One region of the Cupriavidus sp. GW823-FHT07A04 genome, then DNA from elsewhere that is predicted to be linked to it. Evidence: predicted binding sites of a transcription regulator. Region 1 holds the regulator's gene; each other region holds the start of a gene.
The links. The regulator HrcA, encoded in region 1, represses chaperone genes, less so after heat shock. The targets are predictions, from matches to a motif close to TTAGCACTCNNNNNNNNNGAGTGCTAA.
Positions count from the first base shown of each region.

Region 2: the regulator HrcA is predicted to act here: its motif matches at 1,580-1,606, upstream of rpoH (RNA polymerase sigma factor RpoH).
Region 3: the regulator HrcA is predicted to act here: its motif matches at 1,971-1,997, upstream of groES (co-chaperone GroES).
Region 4: the regulator HrcA is predicted to act here: its motif matches at 2,265-2,291, upstream of groES (co-chaperone GroES).

Region 1 covers NZ_JBXAHA010000001.1:383,615-387,716, reverse strand. The annotation lists gene AC1Q7Q_RS01775 (RNA-binding S4 domain-containing protein) at 1-155, opposite strand, end outside; gene hemH (ferrochelatase) at 189-1,304, opposite strand; gene hrcA (heat-inducible transcriptional repressor HrcA) at 1,417-2,454, opposite strand; gene AC1Q7Q_RS01760 (NAD kinase) at 2,569-3,486, shown strand; gene recN (DNA repair protein RecN) at 3,559-4,102, shown strand, end outside.
Region 2 covers NZ_JBXAHA010000008.1:93,453-97,554, forward strand. The annotation lists gene ybiB (DNA-binding protein YbiB) at 1-425, shown strand, start outside; gene AC1Q7Q_RS15405 (pirin family protein) at 450-1,325, opposite strand; gene rpoH (RNA polymerase sigma factor RpoH) at 1,723-2,619, shown strand; gene AC1Q7Q_RS15415 (SCO family protein) at 2,719-3,345, opposite strand; gene AC1Q7Q_RS15420 (heme o synthase) at 3,494-4,102, opposite strand, start outside.
Region 3 covers NZ_JBXAHA010000015.1:169,880-173,981, forward strand. The annotation lists gene AC1Q7Q_RS25615 (ABC transporter permease) at 1-445, opposite strand, end outside; gene AC1Q7Q_RS25620 (ABC transporter ATP-binding protein) at 442-1,104, opposite strand; gene AC1Q7Q_RS25625 (phosphatase PAP2 family protein) at 1,107-1,721, opposite strand; gene groES (co-chaperone GroES) at 2,077-2,367, shown strand; gene groL (chaperonin GroEL) at 2,441-4,078, shown strand.
Region 4 covers NZ_JBXAHA010000014.1:33,000-37,101, reverse strand. The annotation lists gene AC1Q7Q_RS23905 (LysR family transcriptional regulator) at 1-853, shown strand, start outside; gene AC1Q7Q_RS23900 (zinc-dependent alcohol dehydrogenase family protein) at 850-1,854, opposite strand; gene groES (co-chaperone GroES) at 2,384-2,674, shown strand; gene groL (chaperonin GroEL) at 2,715-4,102, shown strand, end outside.

The DNA of each region.
Region 1 (4,102 bases):
TTGACCTCGCGCGAATTCTTGCACGCCTGGCCGTTGACCTGCACCTTGCCACGGTCCACCGCCTCGGCAGCCAGCGAGCGAGTCTTGAAGAAGCGCGCGCACCACAGCCATTTGTCGATGCGCAGGCGGGCATCGGCCTCGAAAGATACACTCATGTCATCACCCCCTTCCGTTGGGCAGCGCCGCGCTCATGCTGCGGCGCCGCGCGTCTGCGCGTGCGTGCGGCGGGCCTCCAGCTCATGCGGATGCGGCAGCCGCAGCGGCCAGCCCTGCAAGTGCTGCAAGCCGATCTCCGCCAGCCCGGCAATCCAGCTTTCCGAATCGTTGAGGCAGGGAATGTAGTGGAACACCTTGCCGCCTGCCACGTGGAACTCGGAGCGCCCTTCCACGGCGATCTCTTCCAGCGTCTCCAGGCAATCGGCCGGAAAGCCCGGGCAAAACACGTCTACCCGGCCGGTGCCGACCTTGCCGAGCTCCTGCAGGGTGGGCGCGGTATAGGGCTGCAGCCATTCCGCCTTGCCAAAGCGCGACTGAAAGGTAACCTGGTACTGCCCAGGCTGCAGGCCCAGCGCCTCGCCCAGCAGGCGCCCGGTCTTGAGGCACTCGCAATGGTAGGGATCGCCGAGCTCCAGCGTGCGGCGCGGTACGCCGTGAAACGACAGGATCAGCTTGTCGCCCCGCGCGAAATCCGGCGTGCCATGCTGCGCCCAGTATGCCCCCACCTGCTGGTGCAAGGCGGCAATATAGGCCGGATGGTCGTGGAAATGCTTGACCAGCCGCAGCTCCGGCTGGTTGCGCCACTGCTTGAGTACCCGGAACACCTCGTCGAAGCCCGTCGCCGTGGTGGTGCCGGAGTACTGCGGGTACAACGGAAGCAGCAGGATGCGCTCGGTCCCCTGGCGGCGCAGCGCTTCCAGCACCGAGCCGATCGAGGGATTGCCGTACCGCATGGCGCACGCCACCGTCACCTCATGGCCTTGCTGGTTCAGCAGCAGTTGCAAGGCGTGAGCCTGGCGCTCGGTGTGCACCAGCAGCGGGGAACCCGTCATATGCGCCTCCCGCAGCCAGATCGACTCATACTTCATCGCCGAGGCGCGCGAGCGCAGTGGCACGATGATGCCGTACAGCAGCGGCAGCCACGCCGCGCGTGGGATCTCCACGACGCGCGGGTCGGACAGGAACTGCTTGAGGTAGCTGCCGACCGCCTTCGGCGTTGGCGCATCCGGGGTGCCAAGGTTGATCAGCAGGATGGCCGTGCGCGGCGCCTGGCCATGCTGGTAGGCCGGTTCAGGGGTGAGCGTCATGTAATTTCCGGTGTGGCGGGGCGGCGCGGGCACAGGGCGCGCGGCCGCCAGGTCTCGCCGAGCTTACAGGATGAGGGGAACAGGCAGTTTGTGAGACCGGGCCGGGCCAACACTAGTTCTGGCTGAGCGCGCTGGACAACAAGCGCGCGGTGATGTCGACAATCGGGATCACCCGCTCGTAGGCCATGCGGGTCGGCCCGATCACCCCGAGCGTGCCGACGATCTGGCCGTCGACTTCGTAGGGCGCGGTAATGACCGCCATGTCTTCGAGCGGCACCAGCTTGCTCTCGCCGCCGATGAAGATCTGCACGCCCTGGGCGTGGCTGGAGACATCGAGCAGCTTGAGCAGGCCGGTCTTGTGCTCGAACACGTCGAACAGGCGGCGCAGCTTTTCCATGCTGGAGGACAGGTCTTCCACCTCCAGCAGCTTGCGCTCGCCCGAGATGAAGACGTGGTCGTCCTCCCCCTCGGCCATGGCATTGCTGCCCGCCTCCACCGCGGCCTGCATCAGTTGCGACATATCCATGCGCAGCGCCTGCAGCTCGCCGCGCAGGTGGTCGCGCACATTGTCGAAGCTCATGCCGGCAAAGTGCGAGTTGATGAAATTGGCGGCTTCGACCAGCTGGGACGGGGTGTACGGCAGCTCGGTCTGGATGATGCGGTTCTGCACGTCGCCCTCGGGGGTGACGATGATCAGCAGGATGCGCTTGTCCGAAAGCCGCATGAACTCGACCTGGCGGAACGCCTGGGCGCGCCTGGGGGTCATCACCACACCGGCGAACTGCGACAGGTTGGACAAGGTGTGCGCCGCCGACGTGATCATCCGCTGCGGCCCGAGCTGCTGGCCGTGCAGCTGGCCCCGGATCTTGCCGGTCAGCTCGGCCAGGTTGAGCGCGCCATCCAGCGGCTGGGCGGTCAGCATGGTATCCACGAACAGCCGGTAGCCGCGCGGCGTGGGGATACGCCCGGCCGAGGTATGCGGGCTGGCAATGAACCCCATTTCCTCCAGGTCGGACATCACATTGCGGATGGTGGCCGGAGACAGGTCGAGCCCCGAGTACTTCGACAAGGTCCGTGAGCCCACGGGCTGCCCCTCGGCGATGTAGCGCTCGATGAGGGTTTTGAGAAGCGTTTTCGCACGTTCATCCATGATGTTCCTGATTTTACGCAAGTTTTCACCATTCGGGCGGCTCATCGGCGATCCGGCCCGGCGCCAAGCGCCCTCCTGCTGACAATGGTCACGGCGGTATGGTCTAATCCCGGCATGTCTTCGCTCCCCAAGCCCGGCGCCGCGCGCGCCCCATTTCGCACCGTCGCCCTGATCGGCAGGTACGCCACAGCCGGCATCGAGGGCCCGCTGGAAGAGCTGGCCGCCTGTATCCTCAGGAACGGCCAGGATGTGGTGTTCGAGCGAGACACTGCCCTGGCCACCGGGCTGACCGACTATCCGGCACTGGCGCCCGACGAGATCGGCAAGCATGCCGATGTGGCGGTGGTGCTCGGCGGCGACGGCACCCTGCTGGGCCTGGCGCGCCAACTGGCCGGCTACCCGGTGCCGCTGATCGGCGTGAACCACGGGCGCCTTGGCTTCATGACCGACATCCCCTTGCAGGACGTGCACTCGGTGCTGCCCGACATGCTGGCGGGCCGCTACGAGTCCGAGACCCGCATGCTGCTGGAGTCCCAGGTGGTGCGCGACGATGGCGTGATCTTCTCCGCGCTGGCCTTCAACGACGTCGTGGTCAACCGTTCCGGCATTTCAGGCATGGTCGAGCTGGCGGTGTCGGTGGACGGCCATTTCATGTACAACCAGCGCTCCGATGGCCTGATCGTCTCCACGCCGACCGGCTCGACCGCCTATGCGCTGTCGGCGGGTGGCCCGATCCTGCACCCGACCCTGTCGGGCCTGGTGCTGGTGCCGATTGCCCCGCATGCGCTGTCCAACCGCCCGATCGTGCTGCCGCACGACGCCGAAGTGTCGATCGAGGTCGCCACGGCGCGTGACGCCAGCGTGAACTTCGACATGCAGTCGCTAACCTCGCTCTTGCCCGGCGACCGCATCGTGGTGCGGCGCTCGGCCAAGACCGTCAACCTGCTGCACCCGATCGGCTACAACTATTACGCCACGCTGCGCAAGAAGCTGCACTGGCATGAGTACCCGAGCGAAGACAACCGGCTCTGATCCGCCCCGGCCCGCACCGATCCGGCCCAGATCCGTCCCCTGACATCACCCAGCCCCGACCCGTCGACCACGATGCTGCGCAGCCTGTCCATCCGCGATTTCGTCATTGTCGATACCCTCGACCTCGACTTCTCCCCGGGCTTCACCGTCTTCACCGGCGAGACCGGCGCCGGCAAGTCGATCCTGATCGATGCGCTGGCCCTGGTGCTGGGTGAGCGCGCCGACGCCGGCGTGGTCCGCGAAGGCGCCGCCCGGGCCAGCATCAGCGCCACCTTTTCCACCCCGGCCGGGCTCGACGCCTGGCTGGCCGAACACGATCTCACCGGCGACGAAGGCACGGTGCTGCTGCGCCGCACGGTAGACGCCAGCGGGCGCGGCAAGGCCTTTATCAATGGCGCCGCCGCCACGCTGGGCCAGCTGCGCGACATCGGCGACCGCCTGGTCGATATCCACGGCCAGCATGCCCATCAGCTGCTGCTGCGCCCCGACGCCCAGCGCCTGCTGCTCGATGCCCATGCCGGGCTCACCGCGCAGGCCGGCGCGGTAGCCGAAGCCTGGCGCTCGTGGCGCGCGTGCGTGCGCCAGCGCGAAACCGTCGAGCACCGCTCGCGCGAGA
Region 2 (4,102 bases), on a different contig from region 1:
CTGCGCATACGGTGGTCAAGATGTTGCAGCCTGTGGGCGCGCACGGCCCGGCCGAGGCGCTGCGGCTGTATAGCTACACCCACCCCGAGTACCGCGAAACCCTGACCGATTATTTCTCGCGCGAGCCCGCCAATGTGCTGCTGGCGCGAGGCACAGAGGGCGAGGTGGTGGCGGACGCCCGGCGCAACAGCCGCATCGACTGGCTGCACGACGGGCATCAACGCACCTTGGTCGACCCGACGTCGGGCTCCATCGTTGAAGTACCGGAATTGCCGCCCGGCAGTGACGTGGACCAGACCGCGGCCTGGATCCGCCTCGTGCTGGACGGCGAGGCGCCTGTGCCTGCCCCGATCGCCACGCAGATCGACGCCATCCGCGACTGCCTGCAGCAAGGCACGCGCGTGGCCTGGGCCAGCCCGGTCTGAGCGTCGCCCGCCAGGCAGGCGCCTTTAGCGCTTGCGCTGTGGAAGCGGAATGCGATCGTTCTCGCCCGGCACGCGCGGGAACTGGTCATCTTCCCAGCGCTGGGAGGCTGCTTCGATCGCTTCCTTGGTGCTGGCAACGAAATTCCAGAAAATAAAGCGATGGCCATCGGTCGGGTCGCCGCCGAGCAGCATCACGCGCGACGCCACCTGCGCCGTCAACGTCACCGGCTGGCCCGGCACCAGCACCGCCAGGTGCCGCTCGGGCAACACTTCGCCGTCCAGGGCGATGGTGCCGTCCACCGGGTAGATGCCGCGCTCGGCGTGCTCCGCCGGAATCTCCAGGCTGGCGCCCGCCTCGAGCTCAATGGCCACGTAGAGCGTGCGGCTAAACACCTTCACCGGCGCCTCGGCGCCGAATGCATCGCCCGCAATCACCGTCATGCGTACGCCAGGGCGCTCCAGCTTGGGCAGCGTCGCGGCCGGATGGTGATGAAAGGACGGCTCGACGTTCTCGTGCTCCTTGGGCAGCGCCACCCAGGTCTGGATGCCGTGCAGGCGCGGCCCGGCATCGCGGGCGGACTGGGGCGAGCGCTCCGAGTGCGCAATGCCGCTGCCAGCCGTCATCCAGTTCACGTCGCCCGGCCTGATGACCTGTTTGCTGCCGAGGCTGTCGTGGTGCAGGATCTCGCCCTCGAACAGGTAGGTGACCGTGGCCAGGCCGATGTGGGGATGCGGGCGCACATCGGCGCCTTCCCCTGGCGGCATGGCCACCGGGCCCATGTGGTCGAAGAAGATGAATGGGCCGACAGTCTGGGTTGCCGCGGCGGGCAGCAGACGGCTCACGGCAAAGTCGCCGAGGTCACGGGTGTGCGGCTTTAGCAAGTGCTCGATAGCAGACATGATATTCCCCGATTTGGTCGATGCTGACGCTCAGCGCCACTGAGACAAATGAAAAGAGTGTAGCTGCTAGCGAAACACAGCATCTCAACTGGCGACAGAACCGGCAGGGGCATCAGCCCTCTAACCACTGTCGGATCGTTCGCGTACCCGCGTGAGATAGTGGCCTCGTCACATCCTGCAAGATGTCGGAATAAAATACTATGTAGAAGAACCATTCGATTATCAGGAACTATCAACCCTATTGGCACTCCAACTTAGCAGTCCCCCGGCTTGAGTGCTAATATGTGTTGCAATGCAGTGCGAGACCCCGAAAAGGGCCGCACACGCGGGCAACCCACCCGCCGGATGCGAAAGGAGCCATCGAGTGAACGCAGTCCTATCTGCTGACCAAACCCAAATGACCAACCGTCTGCCTGCGGTGCCACAAGGCGCCGGGACGTTTGCGCTGACCTTTCCCGGAACGCTGGGAAATATCGACAGCTATATCCAGGCTGTCCACCGTATTCCCCTGCTTACCCCCGAGGAAGAGCAGCGGCTCGCGCGCGAGTTGCGCGAGCACGACTCCGTCGATGCGGCGCGCCGCATGGTGCTGTCGCACCTGCGCCTGGTGGTGTCCATCGCCCGCCAGTACCTCGGCTATGGCCTGCCCCATGCAGACCTGATTCAGGAAGGCAATATCGGCCTGATGAAGGCCGTGAAGCGCTTCGACCCGGATCAGGGCGTGCGGCTGGTGTCTTATGCGATGCACTGGATCAAGGCCGAGATCCACGAATACGTGCTGAAGAACTGGCGCATGGTCAAGGTGGCTACCACCAAGGCTCAGCGCAAGCTGTTCTTCAACCTGCGCAGCCACAAGCAAGGTGCCCATACCTTCACGCCGGAACAGATCGACGCGGTTGCGCGCGAGCTGAACGTCAAGCCGGAAGAAGTGATGGAGATGGAAACCCGCCTGTCGGGCGGCGACCTGGCGCTCGAAGGGCAGATCGACGATGGCGAAGAGGATTTCGCGCCCATCGCCTACCTGGCCGACAACCACAACGAGCCCACCCGCGTGATCGAGGCGCAGCGCCACGACCGCCTGCAGGTGCAAGGCCTGGAAGAAGCGCTGTCCAAGCTCGACGACCGTAGCCGCCGCATCATCGAGGCGCGCTGGCTGCAGGTCAACGACGACGGCTCGGGCGGCTCCACGCTGCACGAACTGGCTGACGAATTCGGCGTTTCCGCCGAACGCATCCGCCAGATCGAAACCGCGGCGATGAAGAAGATGAAGGGTGCGCTGCAGGCCTTTGCCTAAGGCTTAAGCGCACCAAAAGTAGAACAGGGCCGGTCTCGCGACCGGCCCTGTTTTATTTTGCCTGCCGGCTTCGCGCCGGCGGCCCGCCTCATGACAGCATCAGGACAGCAGTTGCTTGAGGTCGTGCACGATCGGCTCCGGCCCCTGGCCGTGGCGGATAAACAGGCGCAGCTTGCCGCTCGGGTCGAACACATAGCTGCCCGCCGAGTGATCCATGGTGTAGTTATTCGGGGACGTGCCCGGCACCTTGGCGTAGAACACCTTGAAGTCCTTCGCAACCTTCTGCAGCGCGGCATCGTCGGCCGGGCGCATGCCCAGGAAGCGCGGATCGAAGGCCGGCACATACTGCGCCAGCAGCGCCTGCGTATCACGCTCCGGATCCACCGTAACGAACAACACCTGCACCTTGTCGGCGTCCGGTCCCAGTTGTTCCATCACCGCCTTGAGCTCGGCCATGGTGGTCGGGCACACGTCAGGGCAATGCGTATAGCCGAAGAACATCACTACCGCCTTGCCCTTGAAGTCGCCAATGGAGCGCACCTTGCCGTTGTGGTCGGTAAGGACGAAGTCCTTGCCGAACTCGCTGCCGCCGGTGATATCGACGTTCTTGAAGGAAGCCTTCTGCTGGCCGCATGCCGCCAGCAGCAGCGCGCACAGGGCCAGCAGGCAAAACCGGCGGAAGGCCGCGAAGGTGGGGAGAAAGCCTGAAGGGAAATGGTTTGGCATGCGAGTTCGGGTGGTGTTGGCGAGCCGGCGCCGCCCGGCAGGCGGCTAGGCGCGACAAGGTCACATTAACAGATGACACGCAGTATCGCCGATCGTGGCCGCCACGCGCGCAGGCCGCGACAAGATGCCGCAAGCCTGCGCGCCCCGCTCAGGCCTGCGGCAGGAATTTGAAGTAGTGATCGACCAGCAGCGCGGCGAACAGCAGCGAGAGATACAGGATCGAGAAGCGGAAGGTGCGTTGCGCCAGCGCATCCGAGTAGTTGCGATACATCTTCCACGAGTAGGCCAGGAACCCGCCCCCCAGGATCAGCGCGGCCGCCAGGTAGATATAGCCGCACATGCCGTACACAAAAGGCAGCAGCGTGGCCGCGATCATGATCAGCGTGTACAGCAGGATATGCAGCAGCGTGAAGCGCTCGCCGTGCGTCACCGGCAGCATCGGCAGGCCGGACTTGGCGTAGTCGGCGCGGCGATACAGGGCCAGGGCCCAGAAGTGCGGCGGCGTCCACGTGAAGATGATCAGCACCAGGAACCAGGCTTCCGCCGGCAGGTCGCCCGCGACCGCCGCCCAGCCAAGCGCCGGCGGCATGGCGCCGGACAGGCCGCCGATGACGATGTTCTGCGGCGTGGCCGGCTTGAGCAGGATGGTGTACACCACGGCGTAGCCCACGAAGGTGGCCACGGTCAGCCACATGGTCAGGTCGTTGGTGTAGACGTGCAGCAGCCACATCCCTGCCCCACCCAGCACGGCGGAGAA
Region 3 (4,102 bases), on a different contig from region 1:
TGAGCGCCAGGCTCGCGGCGTTCATCACATTGCCCAGGATGATGCCGGCCAGCGGGATCGCGTGGCGGGCGTCGTACCAGGGCGTCGGGCGCAAGGCCGTGGTCAGCGCCAGCACGGTCACCAGCAGCGTCGGCAGGCTCACGGCGGCGGCGCCGATCAGCGCGTGCCAGGGCCCCGCCAGGCGGCGCTCCTGCCGGCTGCCCACCTCGCGGGCGGCTGCCGCGATCATGGCCGCTACCGTCAACGCGGTCACCAGCGGCGACGACAAGCCAAACACCGTGCGCAGCACCAGCCCGACCAGCAGCAGTTGCACCACCATGCGGCCGGCGGCCCAGAGCAGGTTGCGGTGCACGTCCAGCGACATCACCAGCGAGGCGCCCGCGCCGGCTAGCACCAGCAGGCTGGCCAGCGCCAGGTCATAGGCTGTGAGCGGGATCGGGCTCATGCCGGCACCGCTTCCAGCCCGGCGGCGCCGAGGCGATAGTGCCGGTCCTGCAGGCGTGCCGCCTGCGCGGGATTGTGCGAGACGATCAGCAGCCCCAGCCCCTGTGCCTTGCAGTCGTGCAGCAGCGCTTCGACGGCCAGCGTGGTCTCGGCGTCCAGCGCGGAGGTTGGCTCATCCAGTAGCAGGAAGCGCGGACGGCGCACCAGCGCGCGGATCAGCGCGAGGCGCTGGCGCTCGCCGGTGGACAGGCGGCTCACGGGCGCCTGCAGGATGTCCGCGGGCAAGCGCAGCCGCGCCAGCAGCGCCTGGGCAGCCGGCACGTCCGTCATATGTTCAAGCACGTCGTCGCCCCACCAGCCGGACTCGGCCGCCACGTACATGACCTGGCGCCGCCAGGCCGGACCGCTCATGCTCTCGCGCGGGGTATGGCCTAGCCGGACCTGCCCGCGATTGGGATCGAGATCGGCAATCATGCGCAGCAGCAGGCTCTTGCCCGCGCCGGAAGCGCCGGACAGGATCACGCAACTGCCGGGCGCGACGGTGAGGCTGAACGGCCCGCGGCCGGCGCCTTCGAGGCCGCTGATGTCCAGGCTGGCGTCGGCACCGCGCGTTGACGGCAGGGCGCCAACGGTGGCAAGGGGCGGCATCGTGTCAGCCATTGTCATGGGTTGAGCCATCCGCGTGCGATGGGGTAGGCCAGCAGGTGGCGGTAAAGCTGCTCCGCGCGCACAGTGACAGCGGCAAGCAGCGGGCGCGTGAAGGCAGACGTAGTCACGGCCGCGCAGCATGCCGCTATCGCAAATGCGCCGACGATGTCCAGTGGAAAGTGTACGCCGAGGAAGACGCGGGCCCAGCCCGTTAGTGCCGCGGCTACCAGCAAGCCGGTACCGCTCAGGCGCTGGGCCCTGCCGGGCGCGCGCAGCAGGACGAAGGCCAGCGTGGCCAGCAGCGTGACGTGGTCGCTCGGGAAGGAGGGGTCGGCGGCATGCGCCAGGTAGGTATGCCCGACGCCCGCCATGAAGGGCCGCGGCATCGGCAGCAGCAGGCCGAACAGGGTCGAGCAGAGCCCGCCCAGCGCCACGGCCGCCAGTGCGCTCGTCACCATCTGGCGCTCACCCGGCCGCGCGCGCAGCCAGCCCGCGGCCAGCACCAGCGGCGCGGCTGCGATCAGTCCCTCGGCAAGGAAAGCGGCCACCCAGAGGCCGGCGCCAGACAGCCCAGCGGGGGCGTTCAGGCGCTGGAACAGCGTGAGGTTCAGGGCAAGGAGCGTCGGCATCGGGAACGTTGGATTCTGGCGATGCGGCAAGGATAGGGCACAACGGCTTAAGAAACGCTTAAGGCTGGCCGGCTGGCCGTGCCCGGCCCGCTCCATGCCGACGTCGTGGACCCGGGTAAATCATGCGGGTCGCGCAAGGCAGCGTGGGTGGGAACCCGATGTGCTCGCCACGTCAGGCGCGCTGTCAGGCGCGCATTCTAAGCAAATGCGAAACGATCAGTTGGCCGCGCATGGCGGTGCTTTCTATACTCAGCACTCACCGGCATCGAGTGCTGATTGCCAGCCCGCAGTGCCACCGTCGGCACTGGCATCCGCCGCCAACGAACTTCTCTCTTCCTTTCCTTCTGGAGCCAGCATGAGCCTTCGCCCACTGCACGACCGCGTTCTCGTCAAACGGTCCGACAACGAAACCCGCACGCAATCCGGCATCGTCATTCCCGACAGCGCCGCCGAAAAGCCGGACCAGGGCGAGGTGATCGCCGTCGGCCCGGGCCGGCGCAACGAAGCCGGCGAACGCATTGCACTGGACCTGCGCGCGGGCGACCGGGTGCTGTTCGGCAAGTATGCAGGCCAGGCGGTGAAGGTCGACGGCGACGAACTCCTGGTGCTGCGCGAGGAAGACATCCTGGCGGTGGTCGAGCGCTGAATCGCCGCGTGTCCGCCAGCATCGATCCAGTGTTTCCCGAACGAACCCGACAATCAAGACAGGACAGACAGCAATGGCAGCAAAAGATGTAGTGTTCAGCGACGTGGCCCGCGCCAAGGTGGTCGAAGGCGTCAATATTCTCGCCAATGCGGTCAAGGTGACGCTGGGCCCCAAGGGCCGCAACGTGGTGCTGGAGCGCAGCTTCGGCAGCCCTACCGTGACCAAGGACGGCGTCTCCGTGGCCAAGGAGATCGAGCTCAAGGACAAGCTGCAGAACATCGGCGCGCAGCTGGTCAAGGAGGTCGCTTCCCGCACCAGCGATAACGCCGGCGACGGCACCACCACCGCTACCGTACTGGCGCAGGCCATCGTGCGGGAGGGCGTCAAGTACGTCGCGGCCGGGCTCAATCCGCAGGACCTGAAGCGCGGCATCGACAAGGCGGTGACGGCGGCCATTGAAGAGCTGCGCCGCATCAGCAAGCCCACCACCACCAGCCGCGAGATCGCGCAGGTCGGCACCATCTCCGCCAACGGCGAAAGCGCCATCGGCGAGCGTATCGCCCAGGCCATCGACCGGGTCGGCAAGGAAGGCGTGATCACGGTGGAAGACGGCAAGTCGCTGGAAGACGAGCTCGAAGTGGTGGAGGGCATGCAGTTCGACCGTGGCTACCTGTCGCCGTATTTCATCAACAACCCCGACAAGCAGGTGGCGGTGCTCGAGCAACCCTACCTGCTGCTGGTGGACAAGAAGATCTCCAGCATCCGCGACCTGCTGCCCGTGCTGGAGCAGGTGGCCAAGGCCGGACGTCCGCTGCTGATCGTGGCCGAGGACGTGGAGGGCGAGGCACTCGCCACGCTGGTGGTCAACAATATCCGCGGCATCCTGAAGGCCGCCGCGGTCAAGGCCCCCGGCTTTGGCGACCGCCGCAAGGCACTGCTGGAAGACATCGCGATCCTGACCAGCGGCCAGGTGGTGTCGGAAGAGGTCGGGCTGTCTCTGGAAAAGATCGCGCTGGAGCAACTGGGCCAGGCGGGGCGCGTGGAAATCGGCAAGGAGAACACCATCATCATCGATGGCGCCGGCGACGCCGCGCAGATCCAGGCGCGGGTCAAGCGTATCCGCACCCAGATCGACGAGGCCAGCTCCGACTATGACCGCGAGAAGCTGCAGGAGCGCGTGGCCAAACTGGCCGGCGGGGTGGCAGTGCTCAAGGTCGGCGGCGCCACGGAAGTCGAGGTCAAGGAGAAGAAAGCCCGCGTGGAAGACGCGCTGCACGCCACGCGTGCCGCGGTGGAAGAGGGCATCGTGGCCGGCGGCGGCGTAGCGCTGATTCGTGCGCGCCAGGCCATCAAGGATCTGACGGGCATCAACCCGGACCAGCAGGCAGGCATCAAGATCGTGCTGCGGGCACTGGAGGAGCCGTTGCGCCAGATTGTTGCCAACGCCGGCGAAGAGGCCAGCGTGGTGGTAGCGCGCGTGGCCGAAGGGACGGGCAATTTTGGCTACAACGCGGCGACGGGAGAATATGGTGACCTGGTGGAAGGTGGTGTGGTTGACCCGACCAAGGTCACACGCACCGCTTTGCAGAATGCCGCTTCGGTGGCAGGCCTGATCCTTACCACGGATGCTGCGATCGTCGAACTGCCGAAGGATGAGGGACAGCTCGGCGCGCAGGGCGCGGCTGGCGGAGGCGGTGGACTGGATTTCTGAGGCCGTTGGATGAAGACGCGTCCG
Region 4 (4,102 bases), on a different contig from region 1:
CGATATCAAGATCTTCCTGGCGATCGCCCGCGCCGGCACCCTGGGCGGCGCCGCGCGCGCGATCGGGCAGACCCAGCCGACCATGGGGCGCAGGCTGAAGGCGCTGGAGGATGCCGTCGGGCATGCCTTGTTCCAGCGCACCAGCGACGGCTACGTGCTGACCGATGAAGGGGCTGCCGTGCTCGCCCACGCGCAGCGTATCGAGGCAGAGGCGATTGCTTTCGAGCGCCAGCTGTCCGGCCAGGCAGGGGAGCTGGACGGCACGCTGCGGATCTCCTCGTCCGACTGGTTTGGCGTGCATATGCTGACCCCGGTGATCGCGGACTTTATCCGCGCCCATCCACGCGTCGCGGTGGAACTGGTCACCGATGCGCGCTTGCTCAGCCTGGCACGCCGCGAGGCGGACCTGGTCTTTCGCATCCGCGCGTTCGACGAGGCCGATATCGTGCAGCGCAAGCTGATGCACATGGACTACGCGCTCTACTCGGCGCCCGGCGTGGCACCGCCGCGCGCGGGCGATGGCGAGGGCCATGCCCTGCTGACGCTGGATGCGGGCTTCGCGGACCTGCCCGACGTGGCCTGGATGCGCAAGCAGCTGCCGAACGCCCGGGTGGCATTCGGCAGCAACAGCCGCGAGGCGCAGGCCAAGCTGTGCGCGGCCGGCGCGGGGCTGGCTGTCCTGCCCTGCGCGCTGGCCGAGCGCCTGGGCGGGCTGCAGGCCATCGAATTGGGCGAGGCGCCACCGGGGCGCGACGTCTGGGTGGGCTATCACCGCGACCTGCGCCGCCTGCGGCGGCTGCGCGCCTTCCTGGATGCAACCATCGAGCGCCTGGGCAATAGCGCAGACGCTTAGTCCCCGGCAATCTCCACCACTAGCTTGCCCTTGGCTGTGCCTGTCTCGATGGCGCGATGCGCATCGATGGCGCTGTCGAGCGTGAAGTGCCGCGCATCGAGCCGCACGAAGAGCTTGCCCGCATCGGCCAGCCGCGCCGCTTCGCGCAGGATCTCGCCGTGGCGCGCGCGGCCCTTGCCGGTGAGCATTGGCATCAGCGTGAACACGCCCGAATACGTGGCTGCGCGAAACGATAGCGGCGCCAGCGCGTGCACGCCCCAGCCAAGGCAGCTCACCACATGGCCGCCATAGGTGCGCGCCGCGAGGAACGCATTGTCCAGCACCGAGCCGCCCACCGTGTCGTAGACCACGTCGAAGCCCTCGCCCGCAGTGTATTGGTCGACATACTGCGCGACTGATGTCGCGGCATGGTCGATCGCGGTGGCGCCATAGCCTTCGATGATCGCCTTCTGCGCGGCCGAGCCCGTGGCATATACCTGCGCCCCAAGCGCGTGGGCGATCTGCACCGCGATATGCCCCACGCCGCCGGCGCCGCCATGCACCAGCACCTTCTGGCCAGGCTGCACGCGCGCCCGGTCGACCAGGCCTTCCCACGCGGTGATGAACACCAGCGGCAACGCGGCGGCTTCGCGCATCGACAGCGCGGCGGGCTTGCGCGCGAGCAGGTCGGCATCGACTGCCGCGTACTGCGCTAGCGATCCTTGCAGGCCACCCACGCCACCGGTCATGCCATAGACCTCGTCGCCGGGCGCGAAGGCCGTCACGCCCGCGCCCACGGCTTCGACCACGCCGGCCAGGTCCAGCCCCAGCACGGCGGGCAAGGGGTGGCGGGCGTGCCCCGCCTGGCCGGCGCGGATCTTGGTGTCGAGCGGGTTGACGCCGCTGGCCAGGATGCGCACCAGTACCTGGCCGGGGCCGGCCACTGGCCTGGGAAGCTGGACGGGCGTGAACGGCGCGCCCGCGGATTCGACGATGAGGGCCTGCATGGTGGGGTGGGACATGATGCGCTCCGGATGGGTTGGCGATGAACTAGCGAGGGGTTTGAGACGGGTTGGTGTGACCATTCTTGGCCAGGCCGGCGCGCTCGTAAATCAACGCTTCTGTACTCTTGCCATGCAGTTTTGAATGGGGTGGCTTCTTGTCACGTCGCCGTGGATGTGGGTGACGTTGAGCATTGCGCAGCAGGCGAAAGTGCCGCAGGCAACACCACGGGTGGTATACGATGATCCGACCCGGAGACATTGGGCTGGTGATTCATGGGTAACTTTCATGTCGGCGAAATCCGTCCGGATTCCATCAGGACGCGAATAAAGATTTCGCCGCGCGGCCAGGCTCCATAACGATTTTCACAATTCCAGGGTAAACACGTATCAAGTCGTTGACTTGAAAACGCTACCCCCCGTCCCTATAATTAGCACTCGTTGGGCATGAGTGCTAACAGACCTCTCCCAGCGTACTAATTCTGCTGGCCGTCAGTGCTGGCGGTCATTTTTGTGAACCTGAAATCACTTTTTGTACCAAGGAGTCCGTATGAATCTGCGTCCTTTGCACGACCGCGTGATCGTGAAGCGTCTGGACAATGAAACCAAGACCGCTTCCGGCATCGTGATTCCCGACAACGCTGCCGAAAAGCCTGATCAAGGTGAAGTGCTCGCCGTGGGCCCCGGCAAGAAGGACGACAAGGGCGCTTCGATCGTCCTCGACGTCAAGGTGGGTGACCGCGTGCTGTTCGGCAAGTATGCCGGCCAGGCCGTGAAGGTGGATGGCCAGGAACTGCTGGTCATGCGCGAAGAAGACATCATGGCTGTGGTGAACAAGTAATCCACGCACCCCATTCGTACAGATTTAGGAGATTCAGAACATGGCAGCTAAAGACGTAGTATTCGGCGACGCCGCCCGTGCCAAGATGGTCGAAGGCGTGAACATCCTCGCCAACGCAGTCAAGGTTACCCTGGGCCCGAAGGGTCGTAACGTGGTGCTGGAGCGCAGCTTCGGCGGCCCGACCGTGACCAAGGACGGCGTGTCCGTGGCCAAGGAAATCGAGCTGAAGGACAAGCTGCAGAACATGGGCGCGCAAATGGTCAAGGAAGTGGCTTCCAAGACCAGCGACAACGCCGGTGACGGTACCACCACCGCAACCGTGCTGGCCCAGTCGATCGTGCGCGAAGGCATGAAGTATGTTGCCGCCGGCATGAACCCGATGGACCTGAAGCGCGGCATCGACAAGGCTGTGGTGAACGCGGTTGAAGAGCTGAAGAAGCTGACCAAGACCACCACCACCAGCAAGGAAATCGCGCAAGTTGGCTCGATCTCGGCCAACAGCGACGAAGTGATCGGCAAGCTGATCGCTGAAGCGATGGACAAGGTTGGCAAGGAAGGCGTGATCACCGTGGAAGACGGCAAGTCGCTGGCCGACGAGCTGGAAGTCGTGGAAGGCATGCAGTTCGACCGCGGCTACCTGTCGCCGTACTTCATCAACAACCCGGAAAAGCAAGTTGTCGCCCTGGACAACCCGTTCGTCCTGCTGTTCGACAAGAAGATCTCGAACATCCGTGACCTGCTGCCGGTGCTGGAACAAGTGGCAAAGTCGGGCCGCCCGCTGCTGATCATCGCTGAAGACGTCGAAGGCGAAGCCCTGGCGACCCTGGTGGTGAACAACATCCGTGGCATCCTGAAGACCGCTGCTGTCAAGGCTCCGGGCTTCGGCGACCGCCGCAAGGCCATGCTGGAAGACATCGCCATCCTGACCGGCGGTGCAGTGATCGCTGAAGAAATCGGCCTGACGCTGGAAAAGGCAACCCTGCAAGAACTGGGTCAAGCCAAGCGCATCGAAATCGGCAAGGAAAACACCATCATCATCGACGGCCACGGCGACGCAGCCTCGATCGAAGCACGCGTGAAGCAAATCCGTGCCCAGATCGAAGAAGCGACCTCGGACTACGACCGTGAAAAGCTGCAAGAACGCGTGGCCAAGCTGGCTGGCGGCGTTGCAGTGATCAAGGTTGGTGCAGCCACCGAAGTCGAAATGAAGGAAAAGAAGGCACGTGTGGAAGATGCACTGCACGCAACCCGTGCAGCCGTGGAAGAAGGCATTGTCCCCGGCGGCGGTGTGGCCCTGCTGCGCGCTCGCGCTGCCATCGCTAACCTGACCGGCGACAACGCTGACCAGAACGCTGGCATCAAGATCGTGCTGCGCGCCATGGAAGAGCCGCTGCGTCAGATCGTGCTGAACGCTGGCGAAGAAGCTTC